Regions from separate parts of the Stenotrophomonas sp. YJH_SMC_101-4 genome, predicted to be linked through region 1. Evidence: predicted binding sites of a transcription regulator. Region 1 holds the regulator's gene; each other region holds the start of a gene.
The links. The regulator FliA, encoded in region 1, starts transcription of late flagellar genes. The targets are predictions, from matches to a motif close to TAAAGTTTNNCNNNCNNNGGCCGATAA.
Positions count from the first base shown of each region.

Region 1 (5,077 bases):
AGCAGGATCGCGGCGACGGTGCCGACGATGACGATCACGAACGCCGCAGGCGACCACAACGACGCCAGGCCGGCGCCCTTGAGGATGCTGCCACCGACCAGCGAGGCCAGGGCGAGAAAGAGTCCAATGAGGCTGAGTCTATCCATGGTTCCGGTATCGGCGTGTATGAATGGGACTTGAGACACCGGTAGATCGCGTACAGACGGTAGTCACAGTTTTCGGGTCGCCGGGCGACGCCCGGCGGGGGTCATCGCAGTCCGTCCACGTCCAGGATCAAGGCCATGCGACCATCGCCGATCAAGGTTGCACCGGCATAACCGCGCAGGCCGCGCAGGGCTTTCGGCAGCGGCTTGATGACCACTTCCTCGCGCCCGCGCACCTGGTCCACGACCAGACCGAAGCGCGCTTCGCCGGCCTGCAGCACCACGATGGTCAGCAGGGGCGAGGCGGCCGGCGTCACATCCAGCCACTGGCGGAGATCGACCAGCGGCAGGGTGTGCGAGCGGCGGTCGAGCACGGCACGGCCATCGAACCAGCCCAGCGACGTGCGCGGTGCGTGCAGCACTTCCATCACGCGCGCCAGCGGCAACGCGTAGACGTCCTCACCGGCCTGCACCAGCAGGGTCGGCAGGATCGCCAGGGTCAGCGGCACGCGGATCAGGAAGCGGCTGCCACGGCCCAGCTCCGACTGGATCTGGATCTGGCCGCTCAGTTCGCGGATGCGTGACTGCACCACGTCCATGCCGACGCCGCGGCCGGAGATGTCGGTGACCTGCTGCTTGGTCGAGAAGCCGGGCAGGAACACCAGGTGCAGGCATTCCTCGCTGCTCAGGCGCGCGGCCGCCTCCGGATCGATCAGGCCCTTCTCGCGTGCCTTGGCACGCAGCTTTTCGGGGTCGATGCCGGCGCCATCGTCCTGCACCTCGATGCTGACGTAGTCACCTTCCTGCTGCGCCGACAGCCGCACGTGGCCCATCCGCGGCTTGCCCTGCGCCTCGCGCAGGTCGGGCATTTCCACGCCATGGTCGATGGCGTTGCGGACCAGGTGCACCAGCGGGTCGGCCAGCGCTTCGACCAGGTTGCGGTCGAGCTCGGTCTCGGCGCCGATCAGTTCCAGGTCCACTTCCTTCTTCAGCGAGCGGGCGACGTCGCGGGCCACCTTGGGGAAGCGGGAGAAGACCTTGCCCACCGGCTGCATGCGGGTACGCATCACCGCCGACTGCAGGCGGGCCGTGGCGATGTCCAGGGTGGACACGGCGCGGTCCAATTCTTCATCGCGCAGGCGTGCACGCAGGGTCTTGAGCCGATTGCGTGACAGCACCAGTTCGCCGATCAGGTTGACGATCGCGTCCAGGCGCTTGGTGTCTACGCGTACGGTATGTTCGGCCTCGGCCAACGGCTTGGCGGCCGGCTTTGCCACCGGTGCCGGTGCGGCGACCGGGCGCGGGGCTGCAGCCGGCGCCGGTGCCATGGCGGCAGCAGGCTTGGTGCCCGGTGCGGCGCCACCGTGCAGCTGGTCGAGCAGGGCTTCGAACTCGTCTTCGCTGATCAGTCCGTCGTCGGCCTTCTTCGCCGGTGCGACCGCGGTCGGCGCGTTGCCACCATGCAGCTGGTCGAGCAGGGCCTCGAATTCGTCGTCGGTGATCAGGTCGCTGCCACCCGCGGCGGGTGCTGCTGCGGCGGCGGGTGCCGCCAAGGCACCGCCGTGTACGTCGAACTGGGCGATCAGGTCCGGCGGTGCATAGCCCGGCTCGGTGCCGGAGGAAACTGCATCCAGCATCGACTGCAGGTAGTCCAGCGATTGCTGGGCCGCGTCGAAGTGATGGGCCTGCAGCACCGCCTGGCCGGCACGCGCGGCGCCCAGCGCTTCTTCAGCGGCATGGCACAGCTCGACCATGGCGGTGACGCCGAGGAATCCGGCGCCGCCCTTGAGCGTGTGATAGCCGCGGAACACCGCGTTGAGCTGATCGCTGTCCTGCGGTGCCTGCTCCAGCGACACCAGCTGTTCGCCGAGGCGATCCAGGATTTCCTGTGCCTCGATGATGAAATCGGCAGTGATGTCGTCGGATACCGCGCTCATGCTTACAGCCCCAGATCCGACAACAGGTCGTCGGCGTCGTTCTGCGAGACCGCGTGGCGGTCCAGTCCCTTCAGTGCCGGCCCGGCCAGTTCCGGGTCGGTGCGATGCTGTTCCGGTGGCAGGCCGAGTGCGCCGAAGCCTTCGTGCACGCGGCGGACGATGCCCACCACGCGACGGATGATCTGCCCGGTCAGGTCCTGGTAGCTCTGGGTCAGGGCGATCTCGGTCAGGTTGTGGCGGATGCGCTCGAGCTGCGCGTCCTGGCCCGGCTGCAGGCCTTCGGCGCGCAGCTGTTCGGTCAGGCTGCGGCATTCCTCGGCCAGGTCCAGGGTGCGGTGCGTGGCCTGTTCGGTCATCGCCACCACGTGGTCCAGGCGCGCGCAGGCATCGTCCAGTTCCCCGGCTTCGCTCGGCACGGTCGGCAGTTCACCCAGCGCCTGCCCCAGTTCGCGGGCCAGCCGCGAGAGCCCACTCATCATCGGCTGCGTGCGCAGCGCGACCAGTCCGTCGATGCGCTGCCGCCAGGCGGCTTCGTCACCGGACTCGAGTGCGTCCAGGGCCTCCTGCAGGCGCAGGGCGAGGGCGCTCTTGTCGACCGTGGTATCCATCAGGCGCTGGCCGCCAGGCGTTCGAAGATCTTGCCGAGCTTCTCTTCCAGCGTCTGCGCGGTGAACGGCTTGATGATGTAGCCGTTCACGCCGCTCTGGGCGGCTTCGATGATCTGTTCACGCTTGGCTTCTGCGGTGACCATCAGCACCGGCAGGGTCTTCAGCTTGGCATCGGCACGGATCGCCTTGAGCAGCTCGATGCCGGTCATCACCGGCATGTTCCAGTCGGTGACCACGAAATCGAACGGCTGGCTCTGCAGCAGCGACAGCGCGGCATGCCCGTCCTCGGCTTCGGCGGTATTGGTGAAGCCCAGATCGCCCAGCAGGTTCTTGACGATTCGACGCATGGTCGAGAAGTCGTCGACGATCAGGATGCGCATGTTCTTGTTCAAAGCAGAATTCCTTTGTTGTTCATTCCGGACGGCCGGGGGCAGCCGCCTCGGGGATGTTCATTCTTCGAGGCCGGCGTCGGCGGCCTCGAACAGCTTCAGCCGGCCACGCAGGCGCAGTACCGCCTGGCCGTGGATCTGGCAGACCCGCGACTCGCTCACGCCGAGCACCGCGCCGATCTCCTTCAGGTTCAGTTCCTGCTCGTAGTACAGCGAGAGCACCAGCTGTTCGCGCTCGGGCAGGTGGCCGATGGCCTTGCCCAGCTCGCGGCCGAACTCGCCGCGCTCCAGCACCTGCTGCGGGGTCGGGCCGCCCTGGGCCACGGTGTCCAGCTCGCCCTGGTCCTCGATGCGCGATTCAAGACTCAGCACCTGGCCACGGGCAGCGTCTTCCATCAGCCGCAGGTACTCGGGCAATGGCATCTCCATCGCGGCGGCCACTTCGGTGGCGCTGGCGGCACGGCCACTGCTCTGTTCCAGGCGGCGGATGGTGGCGGCGGCATCACGTGCACGGCGGTGCACCGAGCGCGGCACCCAGTCGCCACGGCGGATCTCATCGATCATCGAACCGCGGATGCGGATCGAGGCATAGGTCTCGAACGAAGCCCCCTGGTCGGCGTCATAGCTGCGCGAGGCTTCGATCAGTCCCATCATGCCGGCCTGGATCAGGTCGTCGACCTCGACGCTCGCCGGCAGGCGTGCGGCCAGGTGGTGGGCGATGCGCCGCACCAGGTCCGAATGCTGGGCGATGACCTCGTTGGCCGCCGTGCGCTGGACTTCCCGGTACTGGGCTGCGCCTTTCATGCGGCCACCCCGCGCTGCTTGAGAATACGCTCGAGGAAGAACTCAACGCCGCCGCGCGGTTCGGTCGGCGCCTGCCAGCGTGCGGTACGGCGGGCAATCTCGGTGATCGCCAACGCGGCCGGGCTGGACGGGTAGGCCTTTACCACTGGCTGCTGGCGCTGCACCGACAGGCGCAGCCAATCATCCTGCGGCACACAGCCCAGATAGTTCAGCGAGACATCGGCGAGGAATTTCTCGCAGACCCGGGTCAGCTTTTCGTACAGCACGCGGCCCTCGTTGGGGTCGCGCACCATGTTGGCCACCACCTGGATGCGGTCCACGCCGCGCTCGCGCGACAGCACCTTGATCAGCGCATAGGCGTCGGTGATCGAGGCCGGCTCGTCACAGACCACCACCACGGTGTCCTGCGCGGCCTGGCAGAAGGTCAGCACGCCATCGGTGATGCCGGCGGCGGTGTCCACCACCATGATGTCCAGTTCGCGTTCCAGTTCGGAGAACACGTTGACCAGGCCGACGTGCTCGGCCGGGGCCAGCTCGGCCATGTGCCGGCGACCGGACGCGGCCGGGACCACCAGCACGCCGTTCGGGCCTTCGACGATGACGTCATCCAGCGTGCAGCGGCCGGCGACCAGGTCGGCCAGGGTAAAGGTGGGGTTCAGGCCCAGGATCACGTCGATGTTGGCAAGGCCAAGGTCGGCGTCCAGCAGCAGCGTGCGCTTGCCCATGCCAGCCAGCGCCACGGCCAGGTTGGCCGAAACGTTGGTCTTGCCCACGCCGCCCTTGCCGCCAGTGACGGCAATGGTGCGCACAGGGCCGAGCGGCTCGCTGCGGGTGGCCGACAGCGGGAAGGTCTTGGTCAGCTTGGCGTACTCACGCGACGGCATGGTTCAACTCCGGGTTGCAGGGCATATCGGCCGCGCGGCGCAAATCTTCAAGGCGAAGTACGAGATTGGCCGCACTGGCCCGGTGCAGGTCCTCCGGAACGTCCTGGCCATCGGTCACCCAGGTGATCGGCAGGGCATGGTCCACGGCCACCGACAGGGCGTTGCCGAAGCGGCCGGTCTCGTCCAGCTTGCTCAGCACCAGACCCTGCAGGTTGGCGGCGCCGAAGCGGCGGACCACCTCGTCCATGTCGCCGAAGCTGGTATTGGCCGGCAGCACCAGCAGGGTGCGCACCTGGCGGGCGGCACGCAGCC
Region 1 covers NZ_JCAFTP010000001.1:1,073,428-1,078,504, reverse strand. Annotated here, with positions in the region: gene AC5P8D_RS04990 (flagellar motor protein) at 1-146, opposite strand, end outside; gene AC5P8D_RS04985 (chemotaxis protein CheA) at 248-2,080, opposite strand; gene AC5P8D_RS04980 (protein phosphatase CheZ) at 2,083-2,688, opposite strand; gene cheY (chemotaxis response regulator CheY) at 2,688-3,080, opposite strand; gene AC5P8D_RS04970 (RNA polymerase sigma factor FliA) at 3,138-3,881, opposite strand; gene AC5P8D_RS04965 (MinD/ParA family ATP-binding protein) at 3,878-4,765, opposite strand; gene flhF (flagellar biosynthesis GTPase FlhF) at 4,752-5,077, opposite strand, start outside.

Region 2 (5,077 bases), on a different contig from region 1:
CTCGCCCATCGTGGTGCCGGCCTGTTCGGCCTGCTGGTTGCCCTGGCCCACACGCGCCACCGAATCCTCGATCAGACCCTTGATCTGCTTGGCCGCCTCCGCGCTGCGTTGTGCCAGCAGGCGCACTTCTGCGGCCACCACGGCGAAGCTGCGGCCCTGCTCACCCGCGCGCGCGGCTTCCACCGCAGCATTCAACGCGAGGATGTTGGTCTGGAAAGCGATGCCGTCGATCAGCTGGGTGATGTCGCCGATCCGTCGCGAGGCTTCACTGATGCCCTGCATGGTCGCGACCACCTGGCCAACGGCCTCGCCACCGCGCTGGGCCACTGCCGCCGCGCCCTTGACCAGCACGTCGGCACGCCCCGCGGCATCGGCATTGCGACCGACTGTGTCGGTCAGCTCGTGCATCGACGCTGCCGTCTCTTCCAGGTTGGCCGCCTGCTGTTCGGTGCGCTGCGACAGGTCATGGTGACCGGCAACGATCTCGCCAACGCCGGTATCCAGGCTGGAGGTGGCGTGCTGGATGCGGGTGACGATGCGGCCCAGTTGCGCGACGGTGGCGTTGGCATCGTCGCGCATGCGTGCGAACACGCCCTGCAGCTCACCTTCCATGCGCACGCTGAGGTCGCCGCGGGCCAGCGCGGCCAGAAGCGCCTGCAGATCGCCGAGGTTGGTCTCGAAGGTGGTCAACAGGCGATTGATGCTGGTCGACAACGTACGCACAAAGCCCTGCTTTCCCTCCAGCGCGATGCGCCCGTGCAGGTCGCCATGTGCGGCGGCGTCGACCAGTGCGGCCACTTCGGTTTCCAACAGGGTTTCCAGCGCACGGCTGCGCCACTCCACCGCCACACCAAGGAACTGACCTTCGTCGATGATGGCGTTGGCAATCAGCTGGTAGCGCACCCCTGCATGGCCGATCTCGCGCTCCTCGCGCTGGCGCACGCCGGCCAGGCTGGCCAGTGCCGGATGCAGGCGCACCGCATCGCTCGCCACCAGATCTTCAACCCGGAGGTCAAGCTGCTCCAGCAGCGCCGGATTGGCGTAGGCGACCTGCCCTTCCGCATCAATCACCATCAGGCCGGTCTGCGCGCTGTCCAAGGCCTGGCGCACGCGGGTATTGCCGCGCGCCACGGCACGCTCGGTCTCGATGCGCGCGCGCAGGCGCTGCTGCATGTCGACCAGGCGCTGGGCCAGCTGGCCGATCTCATCGTTGGCGTTGTAGACGCGCAGGGTGGTGTCGAGGCGGTCGTCAGCGATATCGCTGGCGAAACGCAGGGTGTCCTGGATCGGCTGGCGCACCGCACGCAGCACCAGCACCAGGCTGGTGATCAGCACGCCGGCCACCAGCAGCAGGGTCAGTGCGAACAGCACGCTCATCGTGCGCGCGCCGGCCTGCTGGCGCGCCTGCGCCTTGGCCAGCGCCGCCACCTGCGCCTGCTGGAAGGCAGCCAGCGCCGGCGCTACGCCAGCAGCGGTATCCAGCAGCGACTGCGCCTCCACGTCCAAGCCGACGCGGGCGGCGGTGTAACCCAGCAGGGCGCCCTGATAGCCCTCCATCCCGCCGCGCAAGGCATCCTGCACATCGGTAGGCAGGCCGGCCAGCGCGAGATCGAACGGCAGCTTCTCCTCGCTGGCACGGTCGGCGTGGGTGGAATCACCGTCGAGCAGCAGCAGTGCCTCCTGCCTTCGCATCTTCTGCAGGGACAGCGCCAGTGGCGGCCGCTGCAGCGCGTCCACCTGTACCTGCAGGGTATCGGCGGCCTGCTGCAGCTGCGCGGCGAGGCCGGCATCACCGCGACCCATCTCGTCGACACGTTCGAACAGGGCAGCCACACCCTGCGAGAACGCGTCGGCGGCTTCGGTCAGCGCCTGCAGGGCCTTGCGCCGGCCAGTATCCATCGGCGTCGCGCGCAGCGCCTGCAGATCGACCTGCAGTGCCTTCTGCGTGGCCAGCAGCTGCGCGCGGTCGGCATCATCGAAACTGCGTGCATACTGGGTCTGCAGGCGACGCGCTTCGGCCACCCGCGTGGACAGGCTGGCGGCCAGATCGCTGCCGCGCTGGTAGCTGGCCTGGCTGCGCGCAGCCAGTGCGTTGGCATGGCCGGTCCAGGCGTAGACAGCGGCGATCGCGACCAGGCCCAGGCCACAGACCCACAGGGTCGCCTTGAGCTTGTTGGCCACGCTGAGCCGATGCGGCTGCAGCCAGCGCAGCAGGCCGGGGGACGCCGAGTGCAACGCGGCAAGGCGCGTGCGCAGGGACCGGAGGTGGGGGACAACGGCCGACATGACAGACTCCAGGCGGAAAGACGCACCTGTATCGGCCGGATTCAGGGCAACTTTAGCGCCTTCTTCGTCCGGGTCCCCCCGTCGCGGGTGGACGCGGCCTTTGTACAGGGTGCAAGCGACGGGGGCATGACACGGGCGCCGCGCTTGACCTCAACCCCGGTTGGGGGAGCACAGTGGACGTTCCTCCCCGCCCGGTGCCTCCATGACGACGCTCGATATCCCCCGCTACCTGCAACGCCTGCAGCTGGATGCGCCGCCACCGCGGACCCTGGCCGGCCTGACCCTGCTGCAGCAGCGCCACAACGCACTGCTGCCCTTCGAGACCCTCAGCTGCCTGCTGCGCGACGCGGTGCCGATCGACCTGGACAGCGTGCAACGCAAGCTGCTTGACGACCGCCGCGGTGGGTACTGCTTCGAACTCAATGGCGGCCTGCTGGCCCTGCTGCAGGCACTGGGCTTTGATGCGCAGCCGCTGAGTGCGCGCGTGCTGCTGGCAGCGCATGACGGCGAACTGACCGCGCGTACCCATCTGCTGCTGCGCGTGCATGTGGATGGGGACGACTGGCTGGTGGATGCCGGATTCGGCAGCCTGACCCCGACCGTACCGCTGCGCCTGCACGATGCGCAGCCGCAGGCCACGCCGCATGAGCGCTATCTGCTGCAGCGTCTGCCTGACGAGGGCGACTTCGTGCTGTCAGCCGAATCCAGCGACGGCTGGCGGGCGATGTACCGCTTCGATCTGCAGGCGCCTGCACCGATCGACAACGTGGTTGGCAACTGGTACGTATGCACCCACCCCGATTCCAGCTTCCCGGGCCAGCTACGCGTGTCGCTGACCGGACCGGACTGGCGCCGTACCATCGGCAGCGGCAACTACACCGAGTACCGCCCCGGGCAGGCGCCGGACAAGCGCCCGCTGCATGATGTGGGTGATGTGCGTGACGTGCTGCAGCAGCGCTTCGGCATGCAGCTGCCGGACGACCCGCGACTGGACCCGGCCATCAATGACTGGCTGCAGCGCTCGCGCGCCGCGACCTTGTAGGGCCGAGCCCATGCTCGGCTGAGCTGGAGCGGCTGGGCCAACAGCAGCCGAGCGTGGGCTCGGCTCTACAGAGCTGCGCGCGCCTGCAGCGCGATACGGTTGCCTTCGCTGTCGCGGATCTCGGCCACACGCCAGTCACCCGCATCGGCCGGGCCGAAGCGCAGCTCAGCTCCCGATTGCAGTGCACGGTCGAGGCTCGCATCCAGGTCATCGACGCCGATGTAGATGCGCGCGCCCTGCTCGGAGGGCCGGTAGTCCGCGCCGTGCACCAGCGCAATGCTGGCACCGGCGGCCTCATCGGAAAACGGCAGATAGGCCATCCGGCAGTCGTGCAGCACGATAGGTTCGTCCACCGCGACCTGCAGCCATTGCTGGTAGAACGTGATGGCCCGGTCCAGGTCACTGGTCGGGATTTCCACATGCAGGATCGGGTTCACTGGCACTCCTTGCTCGGTCCACTCAGATGATGCGCAGGGTAATCGCCTTCAGTACTGCACGGGTGCGATCGCGGGTGCCCAGCTTGTCGAGTATGGCCGACACGTAGTTCTTCACCGTGCCTTCGGCCAGGAACAGGCTGCGCGCGATCTCCTTGTTGCTGTATCCCCCGGCCAGCAGGCGCAGGATCGCCACTTCGCGTTCCCCGAAGGTATCGGTGGGCGGTGCTTCGTCGTGGAAGCGGTAACGGGCGCGCACCGGCTCGGTGCTGACCGGCAACAGCAGGGTTTCACCCGCGGCGACGCGCTCGATCGCTTCACGCAGGTCTGCGGGCACGGCGTCCTTGAGCAGGAAGCCTTGTGCGCCGGCCTCGCTGGCACGCAGCAGCAGATCACTTTCATCGAAGGTGGTCAGCAGCAGCCACGGCGTGGCATCACCGCGCGCGCGCAGCTGGCGCAGTGCCTCGATGCCGTCCATCCCGGGCATGCGGATGTCACTGAGCACCACATCCACGCGCTGGGCAGCCAACGCGTCCAGCAGCGCCTGGCCCTCTTCGGCCTCCAGCACCACGTCTACCCCCAGGCCCTGCAGCAGCGCACGCAGACCCGCACGCACCAGCGCCTGGTCATCGGCCAGGGCAACGCGGATCGCGGCGCCACTCATGCCGGCAACCATGCGGTCAGGTGCATGCCGCCCTGTGCGGTTCGCGCCAGCTCCAAACGCCCCTGTACGGCCGCCAGGCGCTCGCGCATGCCGGCGATGCCATTGCCCTCGCGGATGCGTTCGGCGCGCTGGCCGTCATCGCGGATATCGATACGCAACCGGGAATCCTCTTCACTGATCGTCAGCCAGACGGTGTCTGCATTGCCGTGGCGGGCGGCGTTGGTCAGGGCTTCCTGCACCAGCCGCAGCACGGTCTCGGCCATCAACGGGTCAGCCACGCGCACCCCGTCGCCGATCTGCAGCTGCAGCTTTGGTCGTGGGAAGGGTGCGGCCAGCGCATGCAGTGCGGTGGCCAGATCGAGGCCGCGATCATCGCGCATCGATTGCACCACCTGGCGGATGTCGGCCAGCAACTCGCCGGACAACCGTTCCACCAGCACCAGTCCCTCGCGGCCGGCCAGTGCTGGGTCAGCGGCCAGGGCGCGCAGGTTGAGCCGCATCGCGGTGAGCTTGTGCCCAGCCACATCGTGCAGTTCACGCGCCAGGCGCAGGCGCTCGGCATCGCGTGCGCTGTCGGCCAGCAGCGCGCGGGTAGCCAGCAGGTCGGCGTTGACCCGGGCCAGGTCATCGCGGGCCAGCGCCGTGCTGCGG
Region 2 covers NZ_JCAFTP010000003.1:423,294-428,370, reverse strand. Annotated here, with positions in the region: gene AC5P8D_RS12830 (methyl-accepting chemotaxis protein) at 1-2,286, opposite strand, end outside; gene AC5P8D_RS12825 (arylamine N-acetyltransferase family protein) at 2,489-3,328, shown strand; gene AC5P8D_RS12820 (VOC family protein) at 3,394-3,765, opposite strand; gene AC5P8D_RS12815 (response regulator transcription factor) at 3,788-4,426, opposite strand; gene AC5P8D_RS12810 (sensor histidine kinase) at 4,423-5,077, opposite strand, start outside.
Region 2: the regulator FliA is predicted to act here: its motif matches at 2,315-2,341, upstream of AC5P8D_RS12830 (methyl-accepting chemotaxis protein).

Region 3 (5,077 bases), on a different contig from region 1:
CTTCAGGTGTCGGCAGGAGCACCGGTCCCGGTGCGTTTTCCGGTGTAGCAGGTGTGGTCATGCAACCTCCATGGACATCCCGCCGCCACCCGGGTTCAGCTGGGGCAGCAGCGGAACTGCGCACCCTATCCTAAAAACAAGGCGGATGGGTGACGGTGCGGCGCCCCGCCGCACCACAAGGAACAAGGCGGGCGTCACATTTTTGACGCCGAAGCTTGGATCCTGAATAGGACTTGTCCTATCATGAAAACGTTTTCCAACAGGGATGTTTCCCATGAATACCACTGACCTGTCCCAGTTCAGCCCGAAGTGGCAGTTCCGCTTCAACTTCTTCCGCCAGCACGGCGCCCCCAAGAATCCCGGCTTCAAGCAGGCCTGGAAGGCGCTGTCCTTCGGCGACCGCCTGAAGATCAACCTGAACTTCTTTGCGTTGTTCTTCGGCGCCATCTACCTGTTGATCCTGGGCATGTGGCGCAAGGCACTGGTGTTGATCGGCATCAACATCGTGCTCGCCATCATCACCATGTTCCTTCCGGACGTGGTGGGGCGCATGCTGTTCATCGCCATGAACCTGCTCGTCGCCTCCAGCACCAACTACAGCTACTACCTGGAGAAGGTGGAAGGACGCACCAGCTGGAACCCGTTTGAAGGCATGTTCTGAGCCCTCAGAACTGCGCAGGGATGCGCGGCAAGGATGCAATCGACGCCCGGCCCCCGCCGGGCGTCTTCGTTTGCGGGATCAGGCCGCGCGGCGAGCCGTGGCCACCGGCTCGGCCTGCAGGCGGAAGCGCGAGACCGCCACCGCCAGCTGCTCGGCCTGTTCTTCCATCGCACGCGCGGCGGCACTGGCTTCCTCCACCAGCGCGGCGTTCTGCTGGGTGGTCTCGTCCATCTGCACCACGGTCTGGTTGACCTGCTCGATGCCCGCCGACTGCTCGCGAGAGGCCGCCGAGATCTCGGCCATGATCTCGTTCACTCGACCGACCTGGCCAACGATTTCCTGCATGGTGCGGCCCGCGCCGTGCACCAGCTGCGCACCGGCACCGACCTGCGCCACCGAGGCGTCGATCAGCTCCTTGATCTCCTTCGCCGCACCTGCCGAGCGCTGGGCCAGCGCGCGCACTTCGCTGGCGACCACGGCGAATCCACGTCCCTGTTCGCCGGCACGCGCCGCTTCCACCGCCGCGTTCAGCGCCAGGATGTTGGTCTGGAACGCGATGCCGTCGATCACCGAAATGATCTCCGCAATGCGCTGCGACGAGGCCTCGATCTGCTCCATGGTCTGCACCACCTGGCTGACCACCTGCCCGCCTTCGCTGGCCACACCCGCTGCGGAGCCGGCCAGGGTGTTGGCCTGCAGCGCGTGGTCGGCATTCTGGCGCACCGTGGAGGTCAGCTCCTCCATCGAGGCCGCGGTCTCTTCCAGGTTCGCTGCCTGCTGCTCGGTACGGCGCGACAGGTCACTGTTGCCCGCGGCAATCTCACCCGCCGCCAGGCGGATGCTGGCCGCCGACTGCTGGATCTGGCCGACGATCTGGGTCAGCTGCTGCACGGTGCTGTTGGCATCGTCGCGCATCACCGCGAACACACCGTGGAAGTCGCCGTGCATGCGTGCGCTGAGATCGCCTGCGGCGATCGCGCGCAGCAGCGTCGACAGCTCGGCCAGGTTGTGGTCGCTGACCTGCATCATGGTGTTGAGGGTTTCCACCATGCGGCGGAAGTCGTGGTCGAAGCGCAGCGTGTCGCCGCGCACCGCGAAGTCGCCGGCGGCGGCGGCGGCGGCCAGCTGCTGGATCTGATCGTTGATCGCCGCCAGGTTGCTCTTGGTGGTGGCCATCGCAGCGGTGAACACCGCCTTCTCGCCCGGCAGCGCTTCCATGTCCACGCTCAGGTCACCCACCGCATAACGCTGCATCACGTCGACCAGACGCTGGGTGACGGCGTTGCTGGAGGCCACCAGCTGGTTGCTGTCGGCCACCATCCGGCCGTACTCGCCCGGGAACGCCGCAGCGTCCATGCGGTAGCTGATTTCGCCGGCGTCATGGCGACGCGCCATCTCCGCCTGCGCCGCCATCACCGACTGCAGCTGACCCCGCATGCCCTGCATCGCTTCCAGCAGGCGGCCCACTTCGTCGTTGCTGCGTGCCGGCAGGGTGCTGTCCAGCTTGCCTGCGGCGACGTCGCCGGCCACGCGCACGGCTTCGGCCAGTGGGCGGATCGCCAACCGGCGCAGCAGCACATAGACACCCACACTCAGCGTCAGCGCGGCTACCACGCCAACCAGCAGGGTCAGCCACAGCAGCTGGCGCGCCTCGGCCACGATCACCGCGTGTGGCATCACCACGCCCAGCGCGAAGCGCTGCGGCGCATCGCCCACGCGCAGCGGCACGTACACGCGCACGTTGCCTGCCGCATCCGGAGTGAAGGCTTCGAACCGGCGGTCGGCGGCGATGTCGGCCAGCATGCTGCGGGTCAATGCGTCGTTGCGCGGCTTGCCGATCTCGGCGGCGTTCGCCGAAGCCAGCACCACGCCGTTCGGCGAGAGCAGTTCAACGCGCCCGGCGCCCATCGGCTTCAGCGTGGCCAGGTGCTTCTGCAGCGCCGCCAGCGAGAAGTCCACGGTGAACACACCGAGGAACGTGCCGTTTTCGATGATCGGAGTGCTCAGCGTGCTCATCAGCACCTGCTGGCCGGCGATGTCGTAGGCATAAGGTTCACTGACCTTGGGCAGCTTGTCGCGGCTGGGCACCACGTACCAGTCGGCCGAGCCGTCAGCGGCTTCGGTGTAGTCGGTCATGGTCGACTGCTGTGGCTTGCCGTCATGCCAGGCCCAGTAGCTCATGTAGCGGCCACTGGCATCGTGCATCTCGGCATTGGCGAACTCGGCATCCTTGCCATCGAAGGCGTCGGCTTCCCACATGGTGCTCTTGCCCAGCCATTCTGGATGGCTGCGCAGCTGCTCGCCCAGCACGGCCGCCAGGCTGGCGCGATCAGGCGCGTCACCCCGCGCACGCTGGGCGAGCACGGCCTCGACCATGGCGTCGTTGCTTGCAAAGGCGGTGCCCAGATCCGCCGCGACCTGGCGGGCTTCGGCGGTGGCTTCGCTGGCCATGGTCTGGCGCGAGGCATCGATCAGGCTGGCGCTGGCCTGGCGGTAGATCAGGAACGCGGTCAGGCCGAAGCACAGCAGCGCGATCGCAGCGGTGCCCAGCATCAGCTTGTGGGCGATGCTGCCCGGGCGGCGGGCAGCGGCGGAACGGGGAGAAGGCATGGAAGGGTCCGCAAGGCAGTTCAGGACGACCGGCACCGCGAGGGCACCGCGCAGGTGCGCGATCCGTCGCGCAGGCCACCGGCCGCCGGGACCCGCCCGGCGCAGGAAGCGCACCGGGTTAGCGGCCGCCTGCGAACGAGGTTGAGACGCTCCGCCTGCACATTCCTGAACCTGCTCAGGGTCGGGTCAGGAACCCGCCCCGTTCCGTCCTATTCGGCAACCCGATCCTTGATCCACTGCGCCCGAGGCAGCACTTCGATGCTGCCAGCCGCGTACTGCTGCAGCACGTCGTCCGGGCCGAAGCGCGGCTGCCAGCCCAGTGTGCTGCGCATCAGTGCACTGTCGTAGACGCGGTCGATGCTCAACGGCAGCGGCCAGCCGCGGCGCTCGAACTCGGCCAGCAGCAGCGGGGCGCGGCGGGCCAGCACCCGGCGGGGCTGGGTCGCCAGTTCCAGGCAATCCTCGCGCAGGAACGGTGTCGGTGCGCAGGCAATATAGCGTGCGAAGGCAGCGCCCTCATCGTGCAGCAGCGCGGCATGTGCACTGGCCACGTCGCGCGCGTCGATGCCGCGGTGCAGGCGGAACATCGCCATCCGCTCCGGTGGCTCGGGGAAGCAGCGGGCCATGCGCAGCACGCGCACGCTGAAGCCCGGTGCCGCAGCGGCTTCGGCCAACGCCTCTGCCTGCAGCTTGCTGCGATGGTAGATCGTGCGCGGCAACGGCTCGGTATCTTCATCGATCCAGCGGCATCCGCCCGCCACTACCGCATGGCCATACAGCGCCGTGGTGCTGGTCAGCACGAAGCGGCGTGCACCGGCCTCGCGGGCAGCCTGCAACAGGTGTGCGGTCGCCTCCACATTGATCTGCTGGAATACCGCATCCGGCACCAGGCCGACATGAGGTGCGTGCAGGGCGGCGGTATGGATCACCGCATCGACCCCCTGCACCGCCCGCGTCACGGCCTGACGATCGGTGACATCGGCAATGATGCGGGTGGTGGCAAATGGGCTGCGATCCAGCCCCACCACTTCGTGGGCCGCCGCCAGCGCGCCGAAGATCGCACGCCCGATCCGCCCGGAACTGCCGGTCAACAGAATCTTCATTGAGTCCATTCACTCGAAGCGCCCGGGAACTACCGGGATGCTTCGATTCTAGGCACGCTGCATGTCGTCTGCGATAGGGCGCGGTTGCAATTGTGCGTTCATTTTGGCGATGCCGATCGGGCCAGCAGCTGCCGGGCGACGAACAGCGGATCGTCACCGCCTGCCGCATCAGGCGTGACCCCGGTACGTTCCCAGTTGGTTCCGGTACGAAGGTTGATCGGCTGCCGGTCGGGAATGCTGATCTGATAGCCCTCCGGCAGCAGCACAGGATCATCGAACATATGTGCCGCGCCGCCACTTCGACTCCCAACGACACGTGCCCGCCCCTGCGCCTGCAGCGAGTACGCGACGAATTCGGCGGCCGAGCCGGTGCGGCGGTCGATCAGCACCACCAGCGGCTTCAGGTACAGCCCCAGGCTCGCCGGTGGCAACGGTACCGGACTGCGTTGGCCACGTTGTTGCAGTGACTGCACCTGGGTGATCTCCGCCGCCAGCAGGGTCCGCACCAGCAGGTCCGCACTGCCGTCATCACCCCCCCCGTTCTGGCGCAGATCGAGCACCAGGCCATCGGTGTCGGCCAGAAGGGTGAAGGCCGCGGCCAGCTTCGGCCGGGCCAGATCGAGCGGATAGAAGGTGCTCAGGCGCAGGTAGCCGATGTTGCCTTCCAGCACCCGCACCTCGCGCACGCCCGCACCATTGCTGC
Region 3 covers NZ_JCAFTP010000003.1:514,941-520,017, reverse strand. Annotated here, with positions in the region: gene AC5P8D_RS13260 (hypothetical protein) at 1-61, opposite strand, end outside; gene AC5P8D_RS13255 (DUF2628 domain-containing protein) at 275-661, shown strand; gene AC5P8D_RS13250 (methyl-accepting chemotaxis protein) at 740-3,271, opposite strand; gene AC5P8D_RS13245 (NAD-dependent epimerase/dehydratase family protein) at 3,481-4,374, opposite strand; gene AC5P8D_RS13240 (S41 family peptidase) at 4,473-5,077, opposite strand, start outside.
Region 3: the regulator FliA is predicted to act here: its motif matches at 3,390-3,416, upstream of AC5P8D_RS13250 (methyl-accepting chemotaxis protein).